Regions from separate parts of the Bacillus sp. JJ1609 genome, predicted to be linked through region 1. Evidence: a T-box and tRNA genes for the amino acid it is inferred to sense, from the RefSeq annotation. Region 1 holds a T-box; the other holds one or more tRNA genes.
The links. A T-box is a leader RNA that pairs with one kind of tRNA and senses whether it is charged. The one in region 1 lies ahead of V7654_RS20915 (valine--tRNA ligase), so its partner is inferred to be a tRNA-Val.
Positions count from the first base shown of each region.

Region 2: it encodes a tRNA-Val, which carries the amino acid that the T-box ahead of V7654_RS20915 (valine--tRNA ligase) is inferred to sense. The anticodon was not compared.

Region 1 is NZ_JBALSS010000033.1:14,540-19,897, reverse strand. Features, by position in the region: gene V7654_RS20915 (valine--tRNA ligase) at 1-2,363, opposite strand, end outside; T-box leader at 2,408-2,657, opposite strand; gene ysxE (spore coat protein YsxE) at 3,050-4,099, opposite strand; gene spoVID (stage VI sporulation protein D) at 4,302-5,358, opposite strand, start outside.
Region 2 is NZ_JBALSS010000027.1:4,691-10,048, reverse strand. Features, by position in the region: gene V7654_RS19080 (ABC transporter permease) at 1-738, opposite strand, end outside; gene V7654_RS19075 (thiamine-binding protein) at 738-1,028, opposite strand; gene V7654_RS19070 (ABC transporter substrate-binding protein) at 1,043-2,035, opposite strand; TPP riboswitch at 2,155-2,263, opposite strand; tRNA gene V7654_RS19065 (tRNA-Val) at 2,504-2,576, opposite strand; gene V7654_RS19060 (DinB family protein) at 2,735-3,220, opposite strand; gene V7654_RS19055 (NUDIX hydrolase) at 3,234-3,851, opposite strand; gene V7654_RS19050 (hypothetical protein) at 3,983-4,204, shown strand; gene V7654_RS19045 (TRAP transporter permease) at 4,279-5,358, opposite strand, start outside.

The DNA of each region.
Region 1 (5,358 bases):
ACTTCTAGTCCGATCTGAAGATTTTCCGGATTACAGAAGCGAACAATATAACCGCGGTTGCCTTCAAGCGTTTTAAGAATCTTTTCATCTTTCGCTTTCAAGAACATATCAACCTTTTTGCTCAGCGGTGTGTTCACCTCTGAGCGGATGTTCCTTACAGCCCTGATTACTTCAACGAGCAATTTCATATCATCAGCAGCTTCGCTATCGGTTAATGCTGGAACAACCTGTGGCCAGCTTGCTGTTGTAATCGACTCGCCCTGGTGAGGAAGGTTCTGCCATATTTCCTCGGTAATAAACGGCATGAATGGGTGGAGCAGACGCATTGTGTTATCGAGAACATATGCAAGGATTGATCTAGTCGTTTTCTTAGCAGCTTCATCTTCTCCATATAAAGGAAGCTTAGCCATTTCGATGTACCAGTCACAGAAGTCATCCCAGATGAAGTTGTAAAGCGCTCTTCCTACTTCACCAAATTCATAGCGGTCAGACAGTCTTGTCACAGTTTCGATTGTTTCATTCAGCCTTGTTAAAATCCACTTATCAGCTACAGATTTTTCGCCGCTCAAATCGATTTCTTCATATTTAAGTCCGTTCATATTCATTAATGCGAAGCGGGATGCATTCCAAATCTTGTTGGCAAAGTTCCACGTTGCCTCTACCTTCTCTGTACTGTAGCGAAGGTCCTGACCAGGAGCGCTTCCTGTTGTCAGGAAATAGCGTAGGGAGTCAGCGCCATATTGATCGATGACATCCATCGGATCAATACCATTACCCAGTGATTTACTCATTTTACGGCCATCCTCGGCACGAACGAGTCCGTGAATCAGTACATCCTTGAATGGATGCTTGCCAGTGAACTCAAGTCCCTGGAAAATCATTCTGGATACCCAGAATGCAATAATATCATAGCCTGTAACCAGAGCAGCTGTCGGGTAATAGCGCTTGTAATCAGCGGCTTCCTCATTAGGCCATCCCATTGTTGAGAAAGGCCATAGAGCTGAACTGAACCATGTATCAAGTACATCATTGTCCTGATTCCAATTTTCGATATCCGCAGGCGGCTCGTGATCCACGTAAACTTCACCAGTTTCCTTATGGTACCAGGCCGGGATGCGGTGGCCCCACCATAGCTGACGGGAAATACACCAGTCACGGATATTTTCCATCCAGCGTAGATAAGTGTTTTCGAAACGCTCAGGTACGAAGTTGACTTTATCTTCTTTTTGCTGAAGAGCGATCGCTTCATCAGCAAGAGGCTGCATCTTAACGAACCATTGTGTCGATAAATATGGTTCGACAACTGCGCCGGTACGTTCTGAATGTCCAACTGAGTGCATGTGTTCTTCAATCTTGAATAAAACACCTTGCTCCTGAAGGTCCTTGACGATTTGCTTGCGGCATTCAAAACGGTCCATGCCCTGATATTTATCGGCATTGTGATTCATGCTTCCGTCTTCATTCATGACTAGGACTCTCTCAAGATGGTGGCGGTTGCCGATTTCAAAGTCGTTAGGATCGTGTGCTGGAGTAATTTTTACAGCTCCAGAACCAAACTCCATATCAACGTAATCGTCACCAACAATCGGAATCTCACGGCCAACGATCGGAAGGATTACCGACTTGCCGATCAAATGCTTATAGCGGTCATCTTCTGGGTGTACAGCTACCGCAGTATCACCAAGCATCGTTTCCGGTCTTGTAGTCGCGACTTCAATGTGACCAGAACCATCAGCAAGAGGATATTTCATATGATAGAATGCACCTTGTACATCCTTGTGAATAACTTCAATATCAGAAAGAGCTGTTTTTGCTGCTGGATCCCAGTTAATGATGTATTCACCACGATAGATAAGACCCTTGCGGTACAGGGAAACAAATACTTCTTTTACGGCATCTGACAGTCCCTTATCCAATGTGAAACGCTCACGGCTGTAATCAAGACCAAGACCAAGCTTTGCCCATTGCTGGCGGATATGCTGAGCATATTCATCTTTCCACTTCCACGCTTCCTCCAAGAACTTCTCGCGTCCTAAATCATAGCGGCTGATTCCTTGGCTGCGAAGCTTTTCATCCACCTTCGCCTGCGTTGCGATTCCAGCATGGTCCATTCCTGGCAGCCAGAGAACATCGTAGCCCTGCATCCTCTTCATGCGAGTTAAGATGTCCTGGAGAGCTGTATCCCAGGCATGCCCCAGGTGAAGCTTTCCTGTCACGTTTGGCGGTGGGATAACAATCGTATATGGCTGCTTTTGTGCATCATCTTTAGCTTCGAAAAACTTGCCCTTGATCCACCATTCATAACGGCCCTGTTCAATCGCGGACGGATCGTATTTAGTAGGCATTGATAAATTCTCTTCCATCATGATTCCTCCTAAAAAATAAAATAAAAAAACTCCAATCGCCGTAAAAGGACGAATGGAGTTTGTTCGCGGTACCACCTTTTTTTCCAACAAGGGAAAAAAATTATTCCAACATGCTGGCTCTTGAGGAAATAACGGCTCTTCACCGTCGCCTGTTAAAAGGAATGCTCATTCCGTTAGCAGGAGAAGCTCTAGGGCGACCTTCCATTGATTCAGCTTAGAAAACCTCGCAGCTAATGGTTTTCCTCTCTTAAAGCTAAATGATAATGTACTCTTCCCTGTCAATGCTATTCACTTTATTGTGTTTTTGTATATTAGTTATACTACCCAAAAAAGGGGAATGACGTCAATCATCATTTCCTATTTTTTTATATTTTATACTTTTTGCATCTTGCTGTTCCATTTATTAGCACAATTTAGGCAAACTGCTCATAGAATAAAAAAGGAATATCTGTCGGTTTGGAGGAATGGAGATGAAGAGACGAAGGTATAATCCATATACACTCCCGAGGTGGGCCAGAACGGCTCGAGGCATCTGTGCTCAATTAATCTTTCCTTTTTGCATTTTCCAAGGATTACGGACGCTATTTTTCCCAACGACTTTTGATGTACTGCTGTTATCAATCTTTATTATGATCGCTCTGGCGATAAAATTTGAAATCTTTTAAGGAGCCTCAGGGCATATTTTAGCTCTGGGCTCCTTCTTGTTGTGCTTGCTTTGCTTGCTGTTTCTGTTTTTCTATTTCATCTATTTTCGTTACAACATATCCAGTATTGCTTAAAAGCCAATATTGCTTCTGCAATCTTTGGACAAACTTCCTTTCATCCAGCTCAGTCTTTCGCTGATGATAAGTTTCCGCTACACGGATGATCCCAGCCGGGAATGCCAGATAGCTCATAAATAACTGCATCTCATCCTCTCTGAAAGGGAAATATTTCAGGTAAGCGTAAATCCAATCAATAGAATCATCAGAACGTTTGGGCAATGTTTTTAACGACCTAGATACAAATGGGAGCAGGTCTTGAATTGGCGAACCTTGCCTTGCGTTCTCAAAATTAATGAAATAACCATAACCTCTTTCATCGAACAAAAAATGTTCCGTTGAGATTTTTCCATGCAGGATGACGGTCCTCGTCTTTTTTTGATCCTTTGTTTTTTCATGCCAGCTCTCAAGCTTTTGTTTGGCAAACTGGATTGCCTGGTTGATTTGGCTGTAATACAGGCAGAAGGCTAATTCAAAAGGGGACATATATACTCTATTTTCACAGCTCTCAATAAATCCATTTATAAATTCCTCTTCTTTTTCCCATTCCTTCAAGGTTTGTTCATAGTGTTCCTTTTTCAGCTCGTGACTGATTTCAAGCTCCTTTGCTGACAAAGTATGCATCCTCGCCAATTCCCTGAACAGCTGCATTTGCCTTTCTGATTGATGATTCTCCTTTATTTCATTCGGAATCCACGGCATCAGATAGTAAAGTGATTTATTATGCAAAATGGCATACCTGCCATCATTCGCAGGATATACAGGAACAATCCTGTTAAAGCCTTTTTGGTAAAGTGTTTGAATATGCTTAATAAAATCCGTGCCTTCATATGGATGGATTTTTTTTAAAGCAAATGTGCCCGTTCTTGTATAAATCTTTTTAATTTTGCCAAAATCCTCAGCAAAGTATGGCTCAACCGGATATTGCTTTAATACCTCTGCTTCTTCCTTTAAAAAATTGCGATCATCCATTGGATCTCGCCCACTTTCTTAACTTCATGGAAATATGCTTGAAAATAGATTTGAGCAGGTGTCAGACACACCTGCCCACTAAAAAGCTGAAGCAACCCTGGCCAGCACCCAAACCAGCCCTGACAACTAGCTTTTCGGACAAGGCGTTGCTTCTAATTTTTGTTTTTGCTGAACTTGCTAAGAGTGTTGTTTTGAGCCTTGATTATTGATGGTGCACAGCTACTCCAGGTACATATAAAACCTGGCCTTCTTTGACTTCATGGTCAATGCTCAAATGGTTCACTCGCAAAAGCTGCTGTACTGGCACATCATAGCGCTCAGAAATAGATTGGAGCGAGTCGCCTTGCTGCACGATACAGACTCTTATTTTAGCAACCTCCGCTTCTTCTTCTTTTCTTGCTAAAAACTCTGCGATCGAAATACCTTTTTTCATATTTGGCTTTTTCTTTTTCATAACCGGGGAAGATGAGCTTTCTTCCTCAGCCTCCTGGACTTCAGCAGGTTTGTTCTCCTCCACCTCCGGCTCCTCGATTTCGACTTCCGTTTCCTGTTCAGCCTCAACCTCGGTTTCTTCAGCTGGTACATTCTCATTCCTGAAATCGCTATATGAATATTCAGGAACGGCCTGTAAATGACGCTGTTCCTGCAATACAGGCTCCTCAGCCTTTTCCTCTGCACCAGTTTTTCTCGCTTCCGCCCGGAACGGTGCATACAATTCCTCTTCGAATGTATTTTCCTCGTCCTGATTCAGAGCTTCGTTCTGCTGGACAAATGAATATGCTGGTGCTTCTGGAAAATCGAATTCTGCGGCATCTTCTTCACTTTGGTTTTCGGCTGTAGCTTCTTCTGTTTGCTCTTCTCGGAAGCTGAATTCGAGCTCCTCAGCTTCATATGCAGCTTCCTCGGTTTCTTCGGTTTCGTGCTGCTGTTCACCGTATAGGCCTGTAATAGCCAGATCAGCATTCAGCTTCAAGCGATCCTTTTCCGGAAAAACATAATCGAAGGATTCTACATTGATATTGATGTCATAAATGCTTTCGATTCTGTTTTTCGGAATTGTGATATCGACTGGAAAGCGGTGCAGAAATTCATATACTCCCTCATCCCTCTCCATCACAGAATGCACGAACTTAAGAGCTGGGATGTGGTCATCCGAGTTTTCTTGCTGATTTTCATGGCATGTATATTCCCCAGTCAATTCCAGCGATCCGCGAATGGATACATATTGCTCGTTTTCCTGTATCGTTATATTCGGATCG
Region 2 (5,358 bases), on a different contig from region 1:
TTTAATCATCATCTTTTCAATTAACATGATGATACTGTAGAACAGCATGCTAAAAAATATGATGATGAAAATCGCAATAAACACACGATCTGTTCGAAACGCAGATGACGATAAGGTCATGAATACACCAATTCCTTTTTCCGCTCCGAGCCATTCAGAAATAACGGCTCCCATTACACTGTAAGTAGCCGCGATTTTCAAACCTGAAAAAAGTGGCGGAAGTGCATTTGGAAGCTCTACCTTCGTGAAGGTTTGAAATGCAGAAGCACCTGACATTCTCATATAATGCTTAAGATCTGCAGGGACATTCTTAAACCCATCTAACGAAGCAACCGTAACTGGGAAAAAACAAACTAAAATAATGATAATCAATTTCGGCATAAAACCAAATCCAAACCAAATCACTAATAATGGAGCCAATACGATTATTGGTACATTCTGCGATAATATTAATAAGGGGTAAATTGCGTTCCGCAACGAAGGAACTAAGTGCAGCATTACCGCAATCAGGAAACCAATCACTGACCCGAGCAAAAGCCCGGCGATTGACAATTGCAATGTTGCCGCGATATCGGGTAAAAATAATGAATAACTCGCCATGGCTTCTTCAACTATGACCGAGGGGGCGGGTAATAGCCATTCAGGGATGCTGTTAAATCGGGTAATCCCTTCCCAAAACAAGAAGAAAAGGAGGAGAACCAAAAATGGTCTCCAACCCTTATTCCAGATTGATTTCATTAGCGGTACTTCTCCGTCAGTGTATTCATTGTAATTCCAGTTGGCTGATACAGGATTTTCACCTGTGAGATCACATTAGGTGAGCCTAATCCCACCATTTTTTTATTCATCTCCGCAATCACCGACAACAGTGTTTCAAGCTCACCTTCCATTGTCGTTTCCAGAGGATGGACTTCATATATCACTCCAGGTTGATCAATAATACTAATTGCCTCATCTACTAAACGAATAACTTCCTCTGTTGAAGAAGCCTTTGGGATAATTTGTACACTTACAAGTGCATTCGCCATTGTTCATTTCCTCCCTATTCTGGTAAAAACTCATTTGTATAGGCTTTTTCAGCATCCAATTCCTTTTCCAGAAGACCATTTTCAAACATCCATTCACTGTAATTCTTCCAAACCTCCAGCTTTTGTTCACCCCAGTGATCAGCATCATCTTGATACTTTGGAGATAGCCATTCCTGGCTTTTCTTAACCAGATCTTCGTCCAGATCAGGTACGGCCTTGATCAGGATATCAGCACTTTCAGATGGATGATCAATCGCGAATTGATATCCTTCAGTGAGCGCTGCCATGAATGCCTTAATGGTTTTCGGGTCATTCTCAATCATCTTTTCATTTGTGCTGATGACCGGTGTATAATAATCAAGCTTCTTCGAGTAATCTGTTAAATACACCATATTGATTGGTTCATTTCTTAGCTCTGCTTCTACACCTGTCCACCCATAATAAATCCAGGCAAAATCAATATCCCTTTTTACCGCTGTGAAAAAGTCTGAATCGCCCATATTAACAATTTTCACTTTTTCTATATCAGCATTTTCCTGTTTCATTATCGAGTTGATCACTTCTTTTTCAATGGGTGAACCCCAGCCTCCATACGTTTTGCCAGCAAAGTCCTTTGGTGAAACTATGTTTTTGGCTTTCGGAGAAGCAAAGCCTGAAGTGTTATGCTGAATAACAGCTGCCAGCGATACTAGAGGAATTCCCTGTATCCTTGCCTGGGTAATCCCCTCCTGATAACTTACACCAAACTCAGCCTTCCCTGATGCAACCAGCTGGTCAGCTCCCGCTTCACCAGGTAAAAGAATATCTACATCCAATCCATGCTTTTTGAAGTATCCTTTTTCCTTTGCTACGTAGATTCCTGTATGATTCGTATTTGGAGTCCAGTCAAGCACAATGGATACCTTTTTCAGTGAGCCCTTTTCCTTGGCTGTCGGTTCACTCGATGAACAGCCGGCAAGACTCCAGATTAATAAAAACCCAGAAAACAAAATTAATAGCTTCTTCACGATTCTCCCTCTTCCCGTTTTTACTTGACAATGAAGTTGGAAAAGAAGGCTTTAATGAAACAGAAAAATGCGCTCGGGGAATCCCAAGCGCATGAAAAAATCCATAATAAACGAAAAAACGTCTATCAGAAGATGTTCCCTACGCTGGTACTAACCAGATCAGGTTAAAAGGGTCAGCATCTTTGGACACTTTCTCAGCCGGCACCACCGGCTCCCCTACATTTCCAATTCTCCAATTGTCAATTCTACTATATATAAAGTTTTTTGATTCGTCTAGGAAAATAAAAATAGCTTATTTAGAATTCCACAAGAATTCCTCAACCAAGATAGTATTTTAAAAATCAACCCAAAATTTGAAGGGATTGAATAGCCAATTATCTGCTTCCCACATTTCAGAATAGATGAAAATTCCTATGTAAAAAAAAGCGTGAATCCCATTTCGAGGAATTCACGCTTCTCATAAAAGTATGATTCCTACTGGGTTCGAACCAGCGACCTCTACCCTGTCAAGGTAGCGCTCTCCCAGCTGAGCTAAGGAATCGTTATTCTGTTTGTCCTTATTAGCGAGGACATTTATTAATATATAATGTTATGATTCTAATGTCAATATAATTTTCCAAATCAGACATATAGTACGATTATCGTTTCTCATAAAGCTCGATGACGGTTCCAGCTGATTTTAGTCGATAAAAAACCGAACTAAACTTTTTCATTCTTAAAAAGGCCGCGCCCGATGAAGTTCGCTGTCACTGGCTGCTTCCCAATCTCCCTTGCCCATACTGAAATTTGCCCGATGTGGTGTATTTCATGTGCAAGAGTATGTCTCATAATCTCACCCCAGGTGAAGGTAACGCTGCTGCCATCTGACTGTGGAAGCTGTAAGATTCGGTTTTCCATCTCATCATTCCAGGCAAGAACGAACTCTTTTACCTCGGCTTTAAATTTGGCATCCAATCCCTTCACCTTATCCAAGGTATTATAAAGCTCAAAGTTCTCCTGGAAATCATCTTTTCCCTGAAGCAAGCGAATCCAGCTCCATTCCACGTCAATAATATGAAAAAGGGTCTGTAATATACCTCCCACTCCTCCTGTCCGGGAAGCGTGCAGCTCTTCCTCATTAACTCCTTCACACCACTTATACCAATCATCCCGGACTGCCCAATTGTAGTGAAACATCATTTTCATTCAGCATCCCCCTCTAAATCTCCCTTATTGCTTTGATTACACTATTAATATATTCATCCTCATGCGGGACAAATTGATCTTTTACTACCTTCAATACCAGAGGCTGCTTTTGTCCATCGCGGTTTAGTGTAAAACCCTCTGCCTCCAATTCCATCACTTCTCCAAACCAGAGCTTTTCAAAAAGATCCAGACTGGTCCTTATTATTCCTGAGACTTCCTCTTTTTGCAGGCTGTATTTCTCGTAAGGGACATGTTTGTTATACACATACACATGGCACATTTCTTTATCGATAAAATTTGAACTAACGAGTGAAGCCTTGATTGTACCCACGGAAAATAATTCTTCCATTTCAATGTCTATTCCCAGCTCTTCCTTAACCTCTCTTAAACCATCAAAAGCATCTTCATTTGCTAAAAGATGGCCAGCAGCAGTGATATCCAATAGATTTGGATAATCCTTTTTAACAGAACTACGGATTTGGAAATAAATAATGTCCTCTCCAGCTATCCTCTCAGTAAACCAGCAGTGAAAGGTCTCATGCCAATGTCCTTCTATATGTACTATAGACCTTGGTGCAGTGCCTATTTCCTTACCTTGCTCATCAAATATTCTCAGCAATTCAGTTTCCATAATCCATACCTCCATTTTATAAAAATTATACCATTTTTCCCTGAAAATAAAACGAACATTAGTTCCTATTTTATTGAATAAAGAACGAATGTTCGGGTATAATGTAAATATAAATACTAAGGGGTGAAAACATGAATCGTCTGCTTACAAAGTCACTTAGTGACAATCAGCCAGTTGAAATGATATACCTGGCGGCGAACAACGAAATTACGCATCGTAAAATCATTGTGAAAGAACTGCATGGAAGCTATTTCAAAGCGTTTTGTTTCCTTCGCAATGATAACCGCCTTTTCAAGTTTGAAAATGTTCTTTCTGTAATGCCGGAAAAACAAAGGTTCAGAAAAACAAGCTAAAAAAGAAGCCCCCAATGCGAGGACTCCTTACGATTTTTAACTTGCTATGCTTTTGGTGAGTGTTCTTCACAATATCAATAACTTGCGGTCTTTGGATGAACCTTGTCTTCTCGTTTTATCAAATATTGTAATGCGATGATAAGCACAAAAGAACCAAGGCCGATGATATCCGAAATTTTCTCAGGATAGATCAGCAGCAAGCCGCCAATGAGTGCAATAACTCTTTCATACCAGAACAAACTCCGAATCCAATATCCTATAACTCCAGCTCCGATTAACATCATTCCCGCCAAGGCGGTAAACACAACCCAAATCAAGTAATACCATGTGGTATCAATCATCAGCATTTCTGGTGAAAGAACAAAAATGTATGGAATGATAAAGGCTGCTATTGCCAATTTGGATGAGATTACACCAGTCTTTAACGGTTCCCCACCTGACACACCAGCTGCGGCGAATGCAGCAAGCGCGACCGGAGGGGTAATATCAGCGATAATCCCGAAATAGAAAACAAACAAGTGTGCAGATAAATCCGGTACACCCAGCAGGATGATGGCCGGAGCAGCAATTGTCGAAGTGATGACATAGTTTGCTGTTGTAGGTGAACCCATTCCAAGTATTAGTGATGCTATCATAGTGAAAATCAGGGTTGGAATTAAAAGGCCGCCAGCAAGATCCAAAATACCGTTTGCAAGCTTTAGGCCCAGGCCTGTCTTTGTTACTACACCAACGATTATACCAGCTGCTGCAGTTGCCGCTGCAACACCAAGTGCAGTTCGGGCGCCATCTACCAGTGCTTCGATAATTCCTCTTATACCTATTCGTGTTTCTTTTTTGATTGCACTTACCACTACAGTGATCAGGATGCTCCATAGTGCCGATCTCATAACACTCATACCGGTTAACATTAGAATCATGATAACTAATATCGGTACTAGCAAATAGATTTTCGAAAGTATTTCTTTTCGCCCGGGAATTTCTTCATCCTTTAAGCCGCGAAGACCTACCCTTTTTGCTTCAAAATGAGTCATGATCCATATTCCTGTAAAATACAGCACCGCTGGGATAGCTGCAGCTTTTGCGATATCCCAGTAACTGATTCCGCCTCCGATGAATTCAACCATTAAGAAGGCTGCTGCGCCCATGACTGGAGG